DNA from 3 places in the Leptothermofonsia sp. ETS-13 genome. Region 3 is predicted to be linked to each of the others. Evidence: predicted binding sites of a transcription regulator. Region 3 holds the regulator's gene; each other region holds the start of a gene.
What was found. Region 3 encodes NtcA, which controls nitrogen genes in cyanobacteria. Its sites were predicted from a motif close to TTTGTANNNNNNNNTACAAA; they were not measured.
Positions count from the first base shown of each region.

Region 1: the regulator NtcA is predicted to act here: its motif matches at 2,113-2,132, upstream of glnA (type I glutamate--ammonia ligase).
Region 2: the regulator NtcA is predicted to act here: its motif matches at 2,453-2,472, upstream of P4D80_RS17365 (BMP family ABC transporter substrate-binding protein).

Region 1 is NZ_CP120836.1:1,188,037-1,193,280, reverse strand. It holds gene P4D80_RS05390 (hypothetical protein) at 591-1,208, shown strand; gene apcB (allophycocyanin subunit beta) at 1,412-1,924, opposite strand; gene glnA (type I glutamate--ammonia ligase) at 2,318-3,736, shown strand; gene P4D80_RS05375 (ferritin-like domain-containing protein) at 3,974-4,876, shown strand; gene P4D80_RS05370 (YbjN domain-containing protein) at 5,012-5,244, shown strand, end outside.
Region 2 is NZ_CP120836.1:3,811,693-3,816,936, reverse strand. It holds gene P4D80_RS17375 (iron uptake porin) at 1-916, shown strand, start outside; gene P4D80_RS17370 (NAD(P)/FAD-dependent oxidoreductase) at 1,263-2,441, opposite strand; gene P4D80_RS17365 (BMP family ABC transporter substrate-binding protein) at 2,590-3,792, shown strand; gene P4D80_RS17360 (c-type cytochrome) at 4,311-4,685, opposite strand; gene petG (cytochrome b6-f complex subunit V) at 5,007-5,120, shown strand.
Region 3 is NZ_CP120836.1:3,428,080-3,433,323, reverse strand. It holds gene P4D80_RS15540 (PPC domain-containing protein) at 1-656, shown strand, start outside; gene P4D80_RS15535 (pre-16S rRNA-processing nuclease YqgF) at 792-1,229, opposite strand; gene P4D80_RS15530 (DUF3084 domain-containing protein) at 1,263-2,570, opposite strand; gene ntcA (global nitrogen regulator NtcA) at 2,690-3,361, opposite strand; gene P4D80_RS15520 (SDR family oxidoreductase) at 3,758-4,288, shown strand; gene P4D80_RS15515 (SDR family oxidoreductase) at 4,209-4,550, shown strand; gene thrC (threonine synthase) at 4,726-5,244, opposite strand, start outside.

The DNA.
Region 1 (5,244 bases), 2.2 Mb from region 3:
CTGTCAAGACTTATCTTTTGAGTTTTCAACTCACCAAATAGCCACTCTGACTCAATCCAGGACACAAAATGAAGACTGACAAACCACTAGTAAGTAGGTAGGTGGAATCAAATGTAGGATGGGTTAGCGATAGCGTAACCCATGCGGGCGTTGGGTTTCGTGCCTCAACCCAACCTACGCAGGTCTTATAACCTACACAGGTCTTATATAATTAGTCCCACCTGCTCACAGCAAAACGAAAGTTTTGTTGGGGTGCAGGAGTTTTGTTGGGGTGCAGGGGTGGAACCCTCGCTTGGGAGCGAAGCCCCCCAAACCCGCATATTGCAAAATTTAGTGTTTGCAACACTAGAGATAAGGAGCAGCAAGGGGGAGTGGCAGCAGAGTCAGATGTTCATAACAATTAATCGCTCTCCGCTCTTTTCATTCCTAATGAGCAAGTTTCTTCTTAAAGTCTAATCGACGAATGAACCTCAAAATGCGCATTATCACGGTTTTAGCGGAAGTCCCTTCTATGGAAGATAGACATAAAGAAAGTTAACTTTCTTTGAGGTTTTTTAAGAACTCAATTTTCCTTCCTGTTTGAGGCGCCTATGCTATCCCCGACTTTCCCCCAGTCTGCCGAAAAATCTCTCACCTTAGAGCCTAAGGTTCTGGAATCCCGTGAGCAGTATTGCTGTTGCCATATTCAATTGCCAGGGGATGAACAGCGGACTGCTGCCATCCGGGTTTCGGGGAAATATTACAGTCTGGTCAAAGTCGTTAAGGAGTACCCGCAAGCGATTGAAATTTGTCGTCGTTTGCTAGCAAAGGGAAGAGAAACTCTGATTACTAAAATCGCCAAAGGGAATGCTATTTGGATGTTTGAGCCAGACGCTTCATTCGATGTATTAGCTCATGCAGATTTTCGGCCTATCCAATCCTCCTTTCCTGCCCCCACCTGCAAGATTTTGGGAACACAACCTCGCTATCAGCTTTGCCAAATCTATTTGCCTGACCTGGATGACCGGATAGAAGCCATTCTGCTTGATGGTAAGTACTACGGACTTTTTAAGGTTGTAGAGACTCGCCAGCAGGCACTGGAGCTTGCCGCCAGGTTGGGGCGCAGGGGCGATGAAACGGTGATTACCCAAACGGAGCAGGGCAAGGATGCGATCTGGGTACTGGAGCCCGATGCTCGGTTAGCGCACTTAGAAGACGAGGCGGGGTGAAGGGGTAGGAGGCAGAAGCCAGGAGCCAGGAGGTAGGAGTCAGGAGTCAGGGGAAAGCGGTGGATGGGTGGATGGGTTGGGATGACTGTTACCGTCCAACTTGATCGTTACGTCCACCACTTTTCTACTTGAAATAAAACAGGAGACAGGAGCGATCGCCCCTGTCTCCTCAGTTCAGAAGCCCATTTTGGATTAGCAGCAACTTAACCCAGGTCTTTCTCGCTCAGTTCGCGAGTCATGTAATCGAAGGGTTGATCCACGATACCCTCAGCGTTAATGCCCGCGTCTGCAACTAATTCCTTCACAATATCTTTCATGATCTGGATGCCAAAAACGGTAGGACCAATGGGTACCCCTAGAGAATTATAGGTTTCGCGCAACCCTTCTAGAACCCGTTCATCAAGAACGTCCGTATCTCCAGCTACCAGAGCGTAGCTTGCGTAGCGAAGGTAGTAGTCCATATCTCGCAGGCAAGCGGCATAACGTCGAGTTGTGTAGGCATAGCCACCTGGACGAATCAGCTCAGGTTGTTCTTCAAATAGCTGTAAGCCTGCCCGTTTCACGATGTCTGCAGCATTAGCATTGATAATTGCAGCCGCTTGAACCCGGGCCATGCCTGAATTGAAATAGGACTTCAGGCTATCCATCGCATCACGATCCAGGTAGCGACCTGTAACGTCGTAGTTTCTAATCAGGCTTGTTACTGCATCCCGCATGGAACTCTTCTCCCACTCGTCCTCATTAAATAGGTTTATCTATTTCTGCTGATCTGTAGGCGAAGCCAAATCGCAGGGCCGGGAATCTGTCGCCTCCAGTCGCAAGAGTCAGTTTACCACGTAGTGATGGATGGATTACGGCTTTTGCCACCTTAACTATGGTTAAGTCTAATCAAGCGGAGGGAAAATTTGTAATCTTTGATACAAAATGTGCCTAGGTCAATCTCTAGGATGATTCAGATACAACCAGGCTACAACTCTCAGGAGTATTTTTACTGAGGTGGTTATTTCCTCAACAAAGGTGCCCAAAAGGGTTGGAAGGCTCAGGGAAAGATTCTTTTGTCTCACCACCTGTTATTTAGCTTTGAGACCGTACAGCACAAGGAGTAATTCATGGCAACCCCGCAGGAAATTTTGGAATGGATCAAAAGAGATAACATCCAGATGATCGATCTGAAGTTTATTGATATGCCGGGCATCTGGCAGCATCTGACGTTGTACCACAACCAGATCGACGAAAGCAGCTTTACCAGTGGTGTCCCCTTTGATGGTTCCAGTATCCGGGGTTGGAAAGCCATCAACGAATCGGACATGGCGATGGTTCCCGATCCCGATACGGCCTGGATCGATCCATTCATGGAAGAGCCCACTTTAAGCATGATTTGCACCATCAAGGAACCCCGGACTGGTGAACTTTACAGCCGCTGTCCGCGGGCGATCGCTCAAAAAGCGCTTGAATACCTGGCATCTACTGGGATTGGAGACACCGCTTACTTTGGGCCTGAAGCTGAATTCTTTGTATTTGAAGATGTTCGCTTTGACCAGACTCAGAACTCTGGTTACTACTACGTAGACACTGTCGAAGGACGCTGGAACTCTGGTAAGGAAGAGCCCGGTGGCAACCTGGGTTACAAGCCCCGCTACAAAGAGGGCTATTTCCCTGTTGCACCCACTGATACGTTGCAAGATATCCGGACTGAGATGTTACTGACCATGGCGAAGTGCGGTGTGCCTATCGAAAAGCACCACCACGAAGTCGCCACGGGTGGACAGTGCGAGTTGGGTTTTCGCTTTGCTGAACTGGTCAAAGCGGCTGACTACCTGATGACCTATAAGTACTGTATTAAAAACACTGCGAAGAAGTATGGCAAGAGCGTGACCTTCATGCCCAAGCCCGTTTTTAACGATAATGGTTCTGGAATGCACTGCCACCAGTCCATCTGGTCTAATGGTCAGCCCACATTCTTTGGAGATGGCTATGCCAACCTGAGTGAAACCGCGCTGCACTATATCGGTGGATTGCTCAAGCATGCTCCGGCACTGCTGGCATTCACCAACCCCACCACCAACTCCTACAAGCGGTTGGTACCCGGTTTTGAGGCTCCGGTAAACCTGGCTTACTCCCAGGGCAACCGTTCCGCCTCGGTGCGCATTCCTCTGTCGGGTAGCAATCCCAAAGCCAAGCGGCTAGAGTTCCGCTGTCCCGATGCATCTTGTAATCCCTATCTGGCTTTTGCTGCGATGCTGTGTGCAGGTATTGATGGGATCAAAAATAAGATCGATCCGGGTGATCCGCTGGATGTGGACATTTACGATCTCAGCCCAGAGGAGTTGGCAAAGGTGCCGTCCACTCCCGGTTCACTGATGGATGCCCTCAAAAATCTGGAAGCGGATCACGAATTTCTCACGGCTGGTGGGGTCTTTACCGAAGATTTCATCAATACCTGGATCAGCTACAAGCTTGACAACGAAGTGATTCCTATGAGCATTCGTCCTCATCCTTACGAATTTGCTCTTTACTATGATGTCTAAAAGTTAGCCCTTCTTAAGTTAAGTAGCTAGACGCAATTAAATTAAGGCTAATTTGGGAGGGGAAGGGGTGAAACTCCTTGTCTGGGGTCTGCGCTCCCACTCCCCATTTATAGTTAGTGATGATGGCTACCTACTTAGCGAATTAGCCGTCCAGCAATGGGCGGCTTTTGTCATGATCCGCCCCCGGAAACTGCGCTACCATTTAAAGGGTTTAGTTACAAAAAGACATATAAAGTTATGACGGTTGCTTACCCCCGCAAGTTTCAACAAAGTTTAGGCGCACGGGAGATTATGAGCCAGGTCGTGCGCGATCGCGAAATTCATTTAATCACTTTGAATCGCTACCGTTTCAGTGAACAGCGTAGCTGTAAAGATTTGACTGATTTGATTGAGCGACTGGATGGCACCCCCCCTGAACTGGTAAGGAATCTCTCTCGCCATGTTTCGGATGAAGCGCGCCATGCCATGTGGTTAACCGACCTGCTAGTGGATCTGGGAGCCAACATTGGTAAACCCCCCGGAGCACTTTATATTGACGAATTTGAACGCCTGCTTGATCAAGACTCCTTCAGTGAAAAGAACCTGGAAGACGGAATTATTGCCTCCCTGGCAGCCATTAATGTCACCGAAAAACGTGGCTGTGAGTATTTCTCTGCTCATATCTATGCTTTGAAGCAAGCCCCTCAAACGGAAGAAAACATTCGCATTCGTGAAACGATTGAGCGCATTTTCCCTGAAGAAGCTGGTCACGTTCGTTGGGGAAACCGTTGGCTGGCTCAACTCGCTGACAAGAGCCCAGAGCATCGGCAGAAGGTAGAAACCGCCAAGCGGAAGTATGCGGCGATCGAACAGGCCGCTTACGAAGCCGGGATGGATATCACTCTGGGTGCGGAACTGCGTCGAGTTAGTAAGTTATTGGATATTGCAGAAACCATGCCTTTATGGGAACGTCCCCAGTACCTGATTGAACGATTGCCTCAATCCCTCCTAGCACCTGACCTTCAGATTACTCGCTTCAACATTGCCCAACGTGCCTGGAACCGGGATCCAAAAGCATTTATGGAAAAATTTGTACCAATGTTTTTGAACGGGCTAAATCGTAATCGTAACAGTCTGGATAAGACGAAGAAGTCAGCGTAGTGAAAATGTGCTGAAAATAAAGAAATCAGGACACCCGGAGCGACATTCAAAAATCAGCGGTAGGTTAAACTCAGAGCAGCATGATGCTTTGCTGTTCGATTTTTATATTATTAGTGCTACTGAGCAGAGTTTCCTATGGCTATTCTTCAATCAAATCCAGACGGCGTTTCAAGTGGTGATGAGCTGGTTAGCAATCTAATCGAAGAAACGACGGTTAACAATCCGGTAGAAGTGATTGAAACGGTGATCGCTAGCCTGGACAGTGATCAAACAGCAATGGTTAACCGCAGTGAAGAAGGATATCTTTGGAAATTCAAGTACGGAACGGTTGAGGTACTTGTTCAACTGACTGGTCTGGCGGATGAGGA
Region 2 (5,244 bases), 380 kb from region 3:
TGACCTGTTCTATAGCTTCCCGATCAACGATTCTATGAAGCTGACGGTGGGTCCACGGGTTAACTGGTATCGCCATTTTGACTTCAACCGCTACACCTTTTTCCTGACGGGGACTAGTTCCTTTGATTCCATTGGCAGCACCCAAACCAATGCGATCGACCGGGGTTCGGGTCTGGTGTTTGAGTGGAACATCAGTAAGCAGTTCCGGTTTGCGGCTGCCTACCTGGGAGAAAATACCGAATTTTTGCCCAGCCAGTTTGGGTTTAACACCTCCAGCAATCCCAACTTTGGATTGTTTGGGGGTACCAACACCACCACGGCTGAGTTGACCTTCTCACCCACAAACACCATCAACATTCGCTTCCTGTACAACTATTCCAGGATTCAGGCTTATGGAGGACAGATTGGTGGTGCGATTGGTGAGCCAATTCCTTATGGTTATCTGGATGCGGGTCCCGGTTTCTCGATCTTTGACCCCATTACAGGCAATGTGTCAGATGGAGGGTTGAAGTATGCTTTTGCCCATACTTTTTCAGTGAACTTTGATTGGGCGATCGCTCCCTGGATTGGCATCTTCGGACGTTACAACTACGCCACCACCAAGCTCAAGCCGATTGATGAGCGAGTCAATACTCAATCCTTCCAGGTTGGGCTTGGCTTCCCCGATCTGTTCAAGAAGGGCGCTTTGGGTGTTGTTACCTACCTGGTGCCGATGGATATTTTGAAGGGTGAAGAGTTCTTTGCCTCCGGTGCGGGGGATGGCGGCACTATGTCTGAGTTTGAAGCCAGTTACTACTTCCCGATTACCAACAACATTGCCCTTGTACCGGCGTTCTATGTAATCTTCAACGCTAACAATTTTGACGACAACCCTACCATTTATGTGGGGAATGTTCGGGCGCAGTTTAGCTTCTGATTTAAGAATAGAAGCCAGGAGCCAGAATCGGTTTCTCTTCTGTTTCCTCTTCTATGGTGACCCTGCTTGAAATTTGGGCGTTACTGAAAAGTAGTATAGCGGTAGTCATTCTGGTTAGGACGGGGTGCAGGGGTGGACCCCTGGCTGGGTGATTCGCCCCCACGCCCCACATTTAAAACCAATGTTCTAAGCCACCTGGCGACAGTTATATCACCCAAACAAAATCAATACTCCAGGGGTTTCTTTGGGGTGGAAGAATACTTACACTGCTCTTTCACCGGTAAGCTGGGAGAACTTTTCTGGCTAACCCAATTTCAGAGGGTTACTGCCTAGAGTGCGTTGTTGCTTATTGCCCAAATCTTGCAGGAGATAGCTGTGCCAGGAGTTCATCGGGTTTTCCGGCTGCATTTTGGGCAAAGCGTCGCGCCAGCGGAGGAACGATCGCTAGCGGATTGCTGAACCCGGAAAACAGGTGAACACCCTCATGGCCAGGAATTGCGCCGATCAGGGGGAGGCGATCGCGGCTGAATGCAATCAGGCAGTGGTGCCAGATTCCCGGCAGATCCTTTAAGGCAGGCAAGATACGTCCAACCTGGGTTCGGATTTCTGTTTCACTCTTTTGGGCATCCACCGGCGCATCGGGGTCGGTTAAAGTGCGGCTGACCTGACCCATGCGCAGGGTCCCATCCCTCATCTGAATAGCTCCTGCGTCCAGAATTGCGGGTGCTGGTTCGTATCCCGGTTGATCCCACAGGGCATCCAGCTCTGCTTTGCTGGCCTCGGCTTCAAGCTGAAACCGTTGGGTATCGGCTGGCATCACTAAAGTTCGCAGGTTCAGGTCAACGGGAGGTGTCTCCACCAGTTCGGCATGGGTAAAGTAAAGCCGCACAGGGATTCCGGCAGCTTTCAGGAGCGATCGACTTAGAGCCCCGGCACAAACGGCAACATTCGCACTGTGGTAGACCTCTTCTCCACAGGCCACCCCGATGATCCGCAGGTTTTCGCCGTGCAACAGTCTGGTCACCTGCCCCACCTTTACCCTTCCTCCCAGTCGAGTGAATGCCTGAGTGTAGGCGCGGGCTGTGACCTCTGGAGCAATGTGTCCATGCTTAACTGTGAGGGCACCCGCGATCGCCGCCGGGTTCAGCAGCGGTTCCAGTTCACAGGCTTCCTTCACGCTCACCAACCTGGGCGGATCGGCAAAATGGGCATAGGACTGGGCAGTGGCCTCCAGATCCGCATCCGGGGTAATAGTTAACACCAGATCGAGCTCCCGGAACTGGGTATCCGCCTCTAGTTCTTGCGACAGGGTTTGATGAATCGCTTTTCCTTCAGCACAAATCTGACGTGTCAGGTCTGTGGTTCCAGACCAGTAAGCCAGCCCACCATAACCAAACCGGGTTGAGCCCTGAAGGAGGGAATGTCGCTCTAACAGAAGTACCGAAAACCCCCGTTTGACGAGTTCATAACTCAGTGCCGCTCCCGTAATTCCTGCGCCAATCACAATCCAGTCAAAGGGTTTCATAGGGAGATTGAAATGTATCTAAAGTAACAATGTTTGGCTCCAGCACAGTGATTTGATCATCCCCATGCGCTGCGATCGCCTCTGTAATCTAACGCATATGACATAGCAACAAAGTGACCCATTTATCTCTGCCAAGGAGGAGTTGAACGTGAACCATAACCGTCCCTTATCCATTCCCCGCCGTCAGGTCATTCGTGGACTACTGGCAGTCGGAGCCTTTGGCGCAACCTCGCAGTTTTGGGCCGGATGCAGTCCCAGTCCCATCTCAACTCCGGATGGTGGCACGAGTAGCCCCAGCCCTGCTACTGGCGGCAAAGAAATTTCAATGGGCTTCATCTACGTGGGGCCCAAAGATGACTATGGCTATAACCAGGCTCACTTTGAAGGGAAAGAAGGCGTCTCCAAAGTGACAGGGGTAAAAACCATTGAGCAGGCAAACGTTCCTGAAACAACGGAAGTGCAGGAAGTCATGCTGAACATGATCAACCAGGATGGGGTGACAGTCCTCTTCCCCACATCTTTTGGCTACTTTGACCCTCACATTCTGAAGATTGCCCAGGAAAACCCAGAAATCCAATTCTTTCACTGCGGTGGGCTTTATCAAGAAGGGAAACACCCCAACAACGTCGGCAGCTATTTTGGTTATATCGACGAAGCGCAATACGTGGCAGGTATCGTTGCTGCCCACACGTCCAAAACAGGTAAGCTTGGTTTCATCGCCGCTAAACCTATTCCTCAAGTGCTTCGAAATATTAACAGCTACACCCTGGGTGCCCGTACCGTTAACCCTAAAGTCACTACTCAGGTCGTCCTCACCGGCGATTGGGCGCTCCCCGTTAAAGAAGCCGAAGCTGCCAATAGCATGGCCGACCAGAGCATTGACGTGATTACATGCCATGTAGACGGCCCCAAAGTCATTATGGAAACCGCAGAGAAGCGGAGTATCTACTGTACCGGCTACCATACCAACCAATCTTCTCTGGCCCCCAAAGGCTACCTCACCGGTGCCGAGTGGGACTGGACAAAGATTTACACCAACTATGCTGAAGCAATCCTGGGTGGCAAGACCCTCATGAGCGAGGGGATTCCCCATCTGGTCAGAGGGGGATATAAGGATGGGTTTGTCAAGCTATCTGATTACGGCCCTGCCGTCAGCGAAGCCGCCAAAAAAGATGCGGACGCCGCTAAAGCGAAGCTAATGGAAGGTACGCTTGTGATTTACAAGGGAGAAATAAAAGACAATACCGGGAAAGTGGTTATTCCAGCAGGCAAAGAGTTTAAACAAACCGATCCTCAGTTGGAAACAATGGATTGGTTAGTGGAAGGAGTCATTGGCAGTACCAGGAGTTGAAGAAGTTGTTAAGGATCAACGTACAAATAAAATCCCAAGTTGAACGGGGTGGATGGGTAGATGAAAGTGGGATGTTATTTCTCGGCGAGTCCCTTAGGGGTTATTTGTTGGTCGCCAGTGAAGTGAGGGGTGGAGAGTGAGGGGTGAGAGGGCGATTCCTCTTTACCTCCAGTACCCAGCACTCCGTTACTCCCCAGCCGACTACTTTCCCGCTCCCCTTCCTGTACTCTCTATATAGCTCTACGCGGGTAGGTTAGGACATTGGAATTAGAGAGGGAGTGGGGGCGAAGCCCCCAGCCAGGGGTTCCACCCCTGCACCCCGTCCTAACCATGTCCTAACCATAATGACTACCGCTATAGCAGTTCTAAATCAGTCGTGAGATTGAGAAGCTTTGTGAGAAAGGATTCCTGCGGAATCCTTTCTCACAATCCAAACTTTCTCACAATCCAAATAGGATCACTATACTCATCTACCCTCCCACTCATCCACCCATGTACTCTTTTCCCTCTGCCTTCTTTCAAAGGCTTTCCAGATAACTCAGCAAATCTGCCATCTCCTGGGGAGTTGGTTGAAATTGAGGCATGGGAGGAGTTTTACCGCTGATTACCTGATAGATCAGGCTGACTTTCGACTTTCGCTCGGAAACGCCTTTAAGGCTGGGTCCCACGTGGCCATCTGCCTGGAGCCCGTGGCAGCCTGAGCAGTTCATCTGAAAAATGGCGTGCCCCTGAACCTCATCTCCTTTAAGGGAAAGAACTGTACGTATGTAGGGATCGGAAAGGCGAAATTGGTGTACACCCCAAAAAGCCAAACCGATAATTAGCAGGATTGCTAAAACTGCTAGCGCAATCCGCAGAGTAAAGTCTTGGTTCTTGAGCAGTTGGTTATCCAAAAGTCTTATCTAAAAAGTTAATAGAAAAGATTTTGAGAGGGATAGGAACAGACTTCTATACTTTAGAGCTTCTTCAGATAACTTTGCAATTTGGTAAAGGCTTGTATAGCGATCCTGCTTGAAATTTGAACGAGGTGCAGGGCTTCCACCCCTGCACCTCGTCCTAAGCCTGGTGGCTAAGCTATATCAGTAGAAAATTTGCTATCGACTGCGGGAATGGTTTCCAGTATGGACAGAGTGCTTTTGCTGAACCGCTATAGTACGATGGATGGTAGATAGACATTGTATAACCCTGTCTGCTGATTATTAAGGAGAAGCAACTTGGTAGAACCTATTCTTTGCGGCATTGTGCTTGGTCTAGTTCCCATTACCCTGGCTGGTTTATTCGTTGCAGCTTATTTGCAGTATAAGCGTGGCAACCAAGTGGGGATTTAGTGGGCGATCGCTTAATAGAGCAAAAGCTAATAAAGCATAAAGCCTGACTCAATGAGCCAGGCTTTTTAATGGTATGACGTGATTGATCTCATAACGAGACTACTCTCGAAAAGCAGCCCAAAAA
Region 3 (5,244 bases):
TTGATGTGGAGTTTGGGGTTCTGGCCAAGGGAGACCCGGTAGCGAGCGATCGCTACTACCACACCTATTATTTTGAGGGTAAGAAAGACCAAGCCATTGCCATTCGACTGGTGGGTAGCCGAGATCCTCGCCTGAATCTGAACCCTGCCATGTTTCTTTATGGACCTGATGGGCAGGAACCGATCGCCCGTCGATTTGGAGGAGAAAGCACTGAAAAGAGTGCCTTTCTTCAGATCCGCCTGCCCGAAGACGGAACCTATTCCATTGTGGTAACCAGCCGGGAACCCCGAAAAGAAGGACGCTATAGTCTGGCCCTGCGGGATGACCGAATCTCCTATCTCTTAGACAAAACTGGCGACCTGACAGATGAAAGTCCGAAGCTAAAACAGGATGGAAGCTCCTTTCAGTCCTACGAATTTCAGGGCAAGCGGGGACAGTATGTAAACATTCGGGCGGATAGTCTGCGGGCTGAATTTTCACCCTCGGTTTATTTGCTCAACTCGAAGCGGGAGATCATTGCCACCAGCAGCGACATGAATTACATTTACTCAGCATTGATTGAACGAACTCAACTCCCAGAGGATGACACTTACTACATTGTGGTCAATTCGATGAATCCTACTGGACGGGGGCGATTTCGGGTGAGTGTGTATTGAACTGAGGGGTGGAAGAAATTTTAAGTGCAAGGCGAAGGGCGAAAGGGTGAGGTGGCTATAGAGGTCGTAAGCCTTTCATCCCCTTAAATCCAGTGTCCTAAGCAACCTGGCGACAGCTATATCCATGATCCTGAGCTAATGAACCAGGCGCTCTAAGTAGCGTTCAATCAGCAAGATAGCGACAATGTCGTCGATTGGACGGGGAATGCGACGTAGTGCCTTGGGGATCAGACGGTAAATGCCTTTTGGGGGATACATTTTCCAGTAGCGATCGCGCGCTTCCAGGCTGCTATGGCGCTCATCCACTAACACAACGCGCAGCGGGTCTTCAAGCTCAGTCGTTAGCCGCTGCTTCCAATCCTTGGCGGTGGTTTGGTCACCCATAACGACTATCGAGATTGGAAACTGCTGTCGTAGAGTTTGGATGGTAGCGATCGCCGACTCTGTAACCACAACCTCGTGATAACGTAATGTGCGGTCAACTCCCATAACCGCTAGACCGCACTTGCGGCGACCAGGGTCGAATCCCAGAATAACAGGCTGATCAGACGTTGGGTGAGAACTAGGGTACATGGGACCAAAATGTATCAAACAGGTTCACGACTCTTAATTAACGGTACCTGTATCTGGATGATTTGTTCTAAACAAGACCTTGCCATCCTGCGTTGCCAATAAATCAATTTTGAGGGGGCCAGAAACGTTAGTGACCTCCGCTGCAACAGCTTTCAAATCCACCATCTGGTTATATTGCTTCAGTTGGCTGATAAAGATAATCACATCCTGAATTCGACCAATTTCAACAGAATCGGTCAAAATTCCTAGGCTGCGAGCCCGAAAATTAGCGGCGGCAATTAGCAAATTAATGCGCTGTTGAATCTGCTCATCCGTCATCCGGGAGGGATCGATGGTAGTGGCGGCCACCACATCGCCTGCCAGAAAGATAGACCGATTGGGCACTGCGTCTGCAAAAACTTGGATGGGGGTTTCGCCCACCAGGTAGTTGGCAGCCGAAAAGATTCTGACTACATAGTCTTTTCCGTCGTCAATCCGACTGATCAACTGTTCCACCTCTGGTCTGGTAATTTGGATGATCTGTCCGCTGGTGCCGGGCCGTGTCAATCGGATCGCCGTCCGATTGGCTTCGGTTAAGAGCTGATCAACGGCCTGTTTCGCTGTTGAAGTTGATGGAATCCGCACAACCGCGGAAGCCAGAATCTGGCCGCGCTGAATTGCCACATTGCCCTGGCGTAGACCCTGACGCTCTAGTTCTAATTCTTGAATTTCTCTGGCCAGGAAGGCTTGCTGGGCTTCCAGTTTCTTGACTTGAGCTTCCTTGTCCCTGATTTCTGCGTCTCTTTGGGCAATAAGCCGATTCTTTTCTACTTGCAGCTGGCGAATCTCAGCCCGCAGTTGGTTCTGAATCCGATTTAATTCTGCTTCAGCGCGAACGGTTTCCGCCCGGGCTCGGGTACGTTCTGCGATCGCCCCCCTGAGCGCCCGGTCTGCTTCAGTAAGTTGTTGCTGTGCTCCCGTGAGCTGTTCTCTGCTGCCCGCCAGTTGCTTCTGCGCCAATACCCGATCAGCCCGCGCTTTTGCTAGTTCCTCCTCAGCCTGGTTTTTCTGAATCTGCGTTTGGTATAGATCCCGCCGAGTTCGCCTGATGGTTTCCTGCAGCGAGTCAATTTCAAACAACCATTTGCGCAGGTACTCACTGGTGGCAAACAAAACCCCCAGAGTGGAAGCCGAGATCACAGTGCCGGTAAGAATGGTGACGAGCGTCGCAGTTTTACGGGGACGGAGATTAAACAGGCTGAGGCGAGCTTTGCCAACGCGGGTTCCCAGGCGATCGCCCACCGTGGCAATGACCCCCCCCAGCACCAGCACTGCCAGAATCAAAATATATCCGGTGGACATTCACACTCCAAAGCGCCCTGCACTCCCGGCCACGCCTGCACAAGCACACCAAAGCAAACGCAATCACAGCGAACTCAACTACAGCCTACCTCAATGTTTCTACCAGTGGGTGTTGCTGATCAGGTAAATTGTTGGCTCAAAGTGACCGGATTGTGGACGGTAATCTTTTTCTTGTGAATGGAAATCATCTTATCCTGGCGCAGATCCCCCAAAAGACGGGTTACCGTGACACGAGTAGAGCCAATTGCCTCTGCGATCGCCTGATGGGACAACTTCAGGTCAATGGTGATGCCATCATTGCTGGGCACACCAAAATCACGACAGAGAATCAGCAAAAAACTCACCAATCGGGAACCCATATCCCGGTGTGCCAGAGTTTCAATCATCATCTCAGTCTGCAAAATCCGGGATGATAAGCCTCGCAGCAGTACCATCGACAGGTCCGGGTTATCCTTTAACGCCTTTTCCACCTGTTCAATGGGAACCGAAAGCAACTCAACTGGTGTAAAGGCTACTGCGTGATAGAAGCGATCGGACTTGTGCCCAGTGATTAAGGAAAGAACCCCAAACACGCTATTCTCCCGTAGCAGCGCAACGGTAATTTCTTCCCCAGCCTCATAGACCCTGGACAGCTTGACTGCTCCTTTAAGAAGAAAGTAGACACGTTCTGCCGGGTCACCCGGAAAGAAGATTGTTTTGCCCCGCTCAAAGGTTTCAACAATGGGTGGAAATGCTCCACCCCCCATCTGACGGAACACAGATGCGAGTGGTTTATCTTGCGTTACTACCATATCCCCTACCTGGTGCCCAAAGAATTGCCCAGCTAACTAACAGGTGAAATCCCTAAGTTAAGTGAACTCATTAAAAGATCTGTAACTTAGGACACTTAAACTTACTCAACCGCACGTTTTTGTGCCTGATGTTACATATTGGTTGGCTATAACCCTTGACTAACCGATTCCATAACCCAGGTTTAGCCTGCTCAATCACTGCTTAAATCACGATTTCCAGCAGTTTAAGACTATATTAGCTAGAGTGAATCGATTTGCTTACCTGCAATTTATTCGAAATCACGATTATTGGAACAGAATGATTGAACGGACTGATAAAAATAGGTGCTACCCGTTTCCATCTTTGAGTATTCTCATAAAGCAGTCCTAAGTAGTTGCTCTTAAAGATAGAGAGTTATGTTGAATTTGACTGGAAAAAATGCCCTGGTGACTGGCATTGCCAACAATCGTTCAATTGCCTGGGGCATTGCCCAACAACTCCACAAAGCAGGGGCAAATATTGGAGTTACCTACCTGCCCGATGAAGAACGCCGCGTCAAAAAACTTGCTGAACTGGTAGAACCCGTTCAACCATCCCTATTTCTTCCCTGTAACGTTCAACATGATGCTCAAATTCAAGCTACCTTCGATGCAGTCAAAGACAAATGGGGTCGGTTGGATATCTTGATTCACTGTTTAGCCTTCGCCAATAAAGAAGATTTATCTGGTAGTTTTGTAAACACTTCACGAGAAGGATTTGCGGCTGCCCTGGATATTAGTGCCTACTCATTAATTAAGCTGTGCGCTGCCGCCCAACCCCCTAATGACCGAAGGGGGCAGCGTTCTTACCCTGACCTACCTGGGGGGAGTGAAAGTAATTCCCAATTACAACGTGATGGGAATTGCCAAGGCTGCTCTGGAGATGAATGTACGCTATCTCGCCTCTGAATTAGGTCCCCAAAACATTCGGGTCAACGCCATTTCTGCTGGTCCCATTCGTACCTTAGCATCCTCGGCAGTCGGCGGCATCCTGGACATGATCCACCATGTTGAAACCGTCGCCCCCCTCCGGCGAACTGTTACCCAGCTTGAAGTGGGCAACACCGCTGCCTTTCTCTGTAGTGACCTTGCAAGTGGCATCACCGGACAAATCGTCTACGTTGATGCAGGCTACGAGATTATGGGAATGACGGAAGGGCGAAAGGAGTAGATGGGTGGATGAGTGGATGAGTGGATGGGTGAGGGAGTAATGGAGTGGGGGAAGTGATGGAGTGGGGAAGTGATGGAGTCAAGAAACCTCGCTCTATTATCCCGTTACCCTGGCACTCCCTTCCCCCTCTCTCCTCGCTTCACTAACAACGAATAACCAACAACTAACAACTCCTCTAAAATCCCATTGCCTGGGCAACAGATTTCAAGCTGGGTTCGATGCCCTGTTTGAACTGGCTGCTGCTGTGTTTGATGGCACAATCGGGGTCCTTCAACCCGTTTCCGGTGAGGACACAAACCACAGTGGCACCGGGCGGAACCTGGTCTTTGACTTTGAGGAGTCCGGCTACGGAAGCCGCGCTGGCAGGTTCACAGAAGATCCCTTCACGGGACGCCAGAAGACGGTAGGCATTCAGGATCTCGTCATCAGTAACGGCATTAAAGGTGCCCTGGCTGGCTTCCTGGACGGCGATCGCCCGTTCCCAATTGGCAGGATTACCAATTCGGATGGCGGTTGCCAGCGTCTCTGGGTGTTCCACCGCTTTGCCCGAAATCAGGGGGGCTGCTCCTGCGGCCTGAAAGCCCATCATGCGGGGAAGCTTGCTACAAAGTTGATGCTGGTGATACTCACAAAACCCCATCCAGTAGGCGGTAATATTTCCAGCGTTGCCAACGGGAATGCACAGCCAATCGGG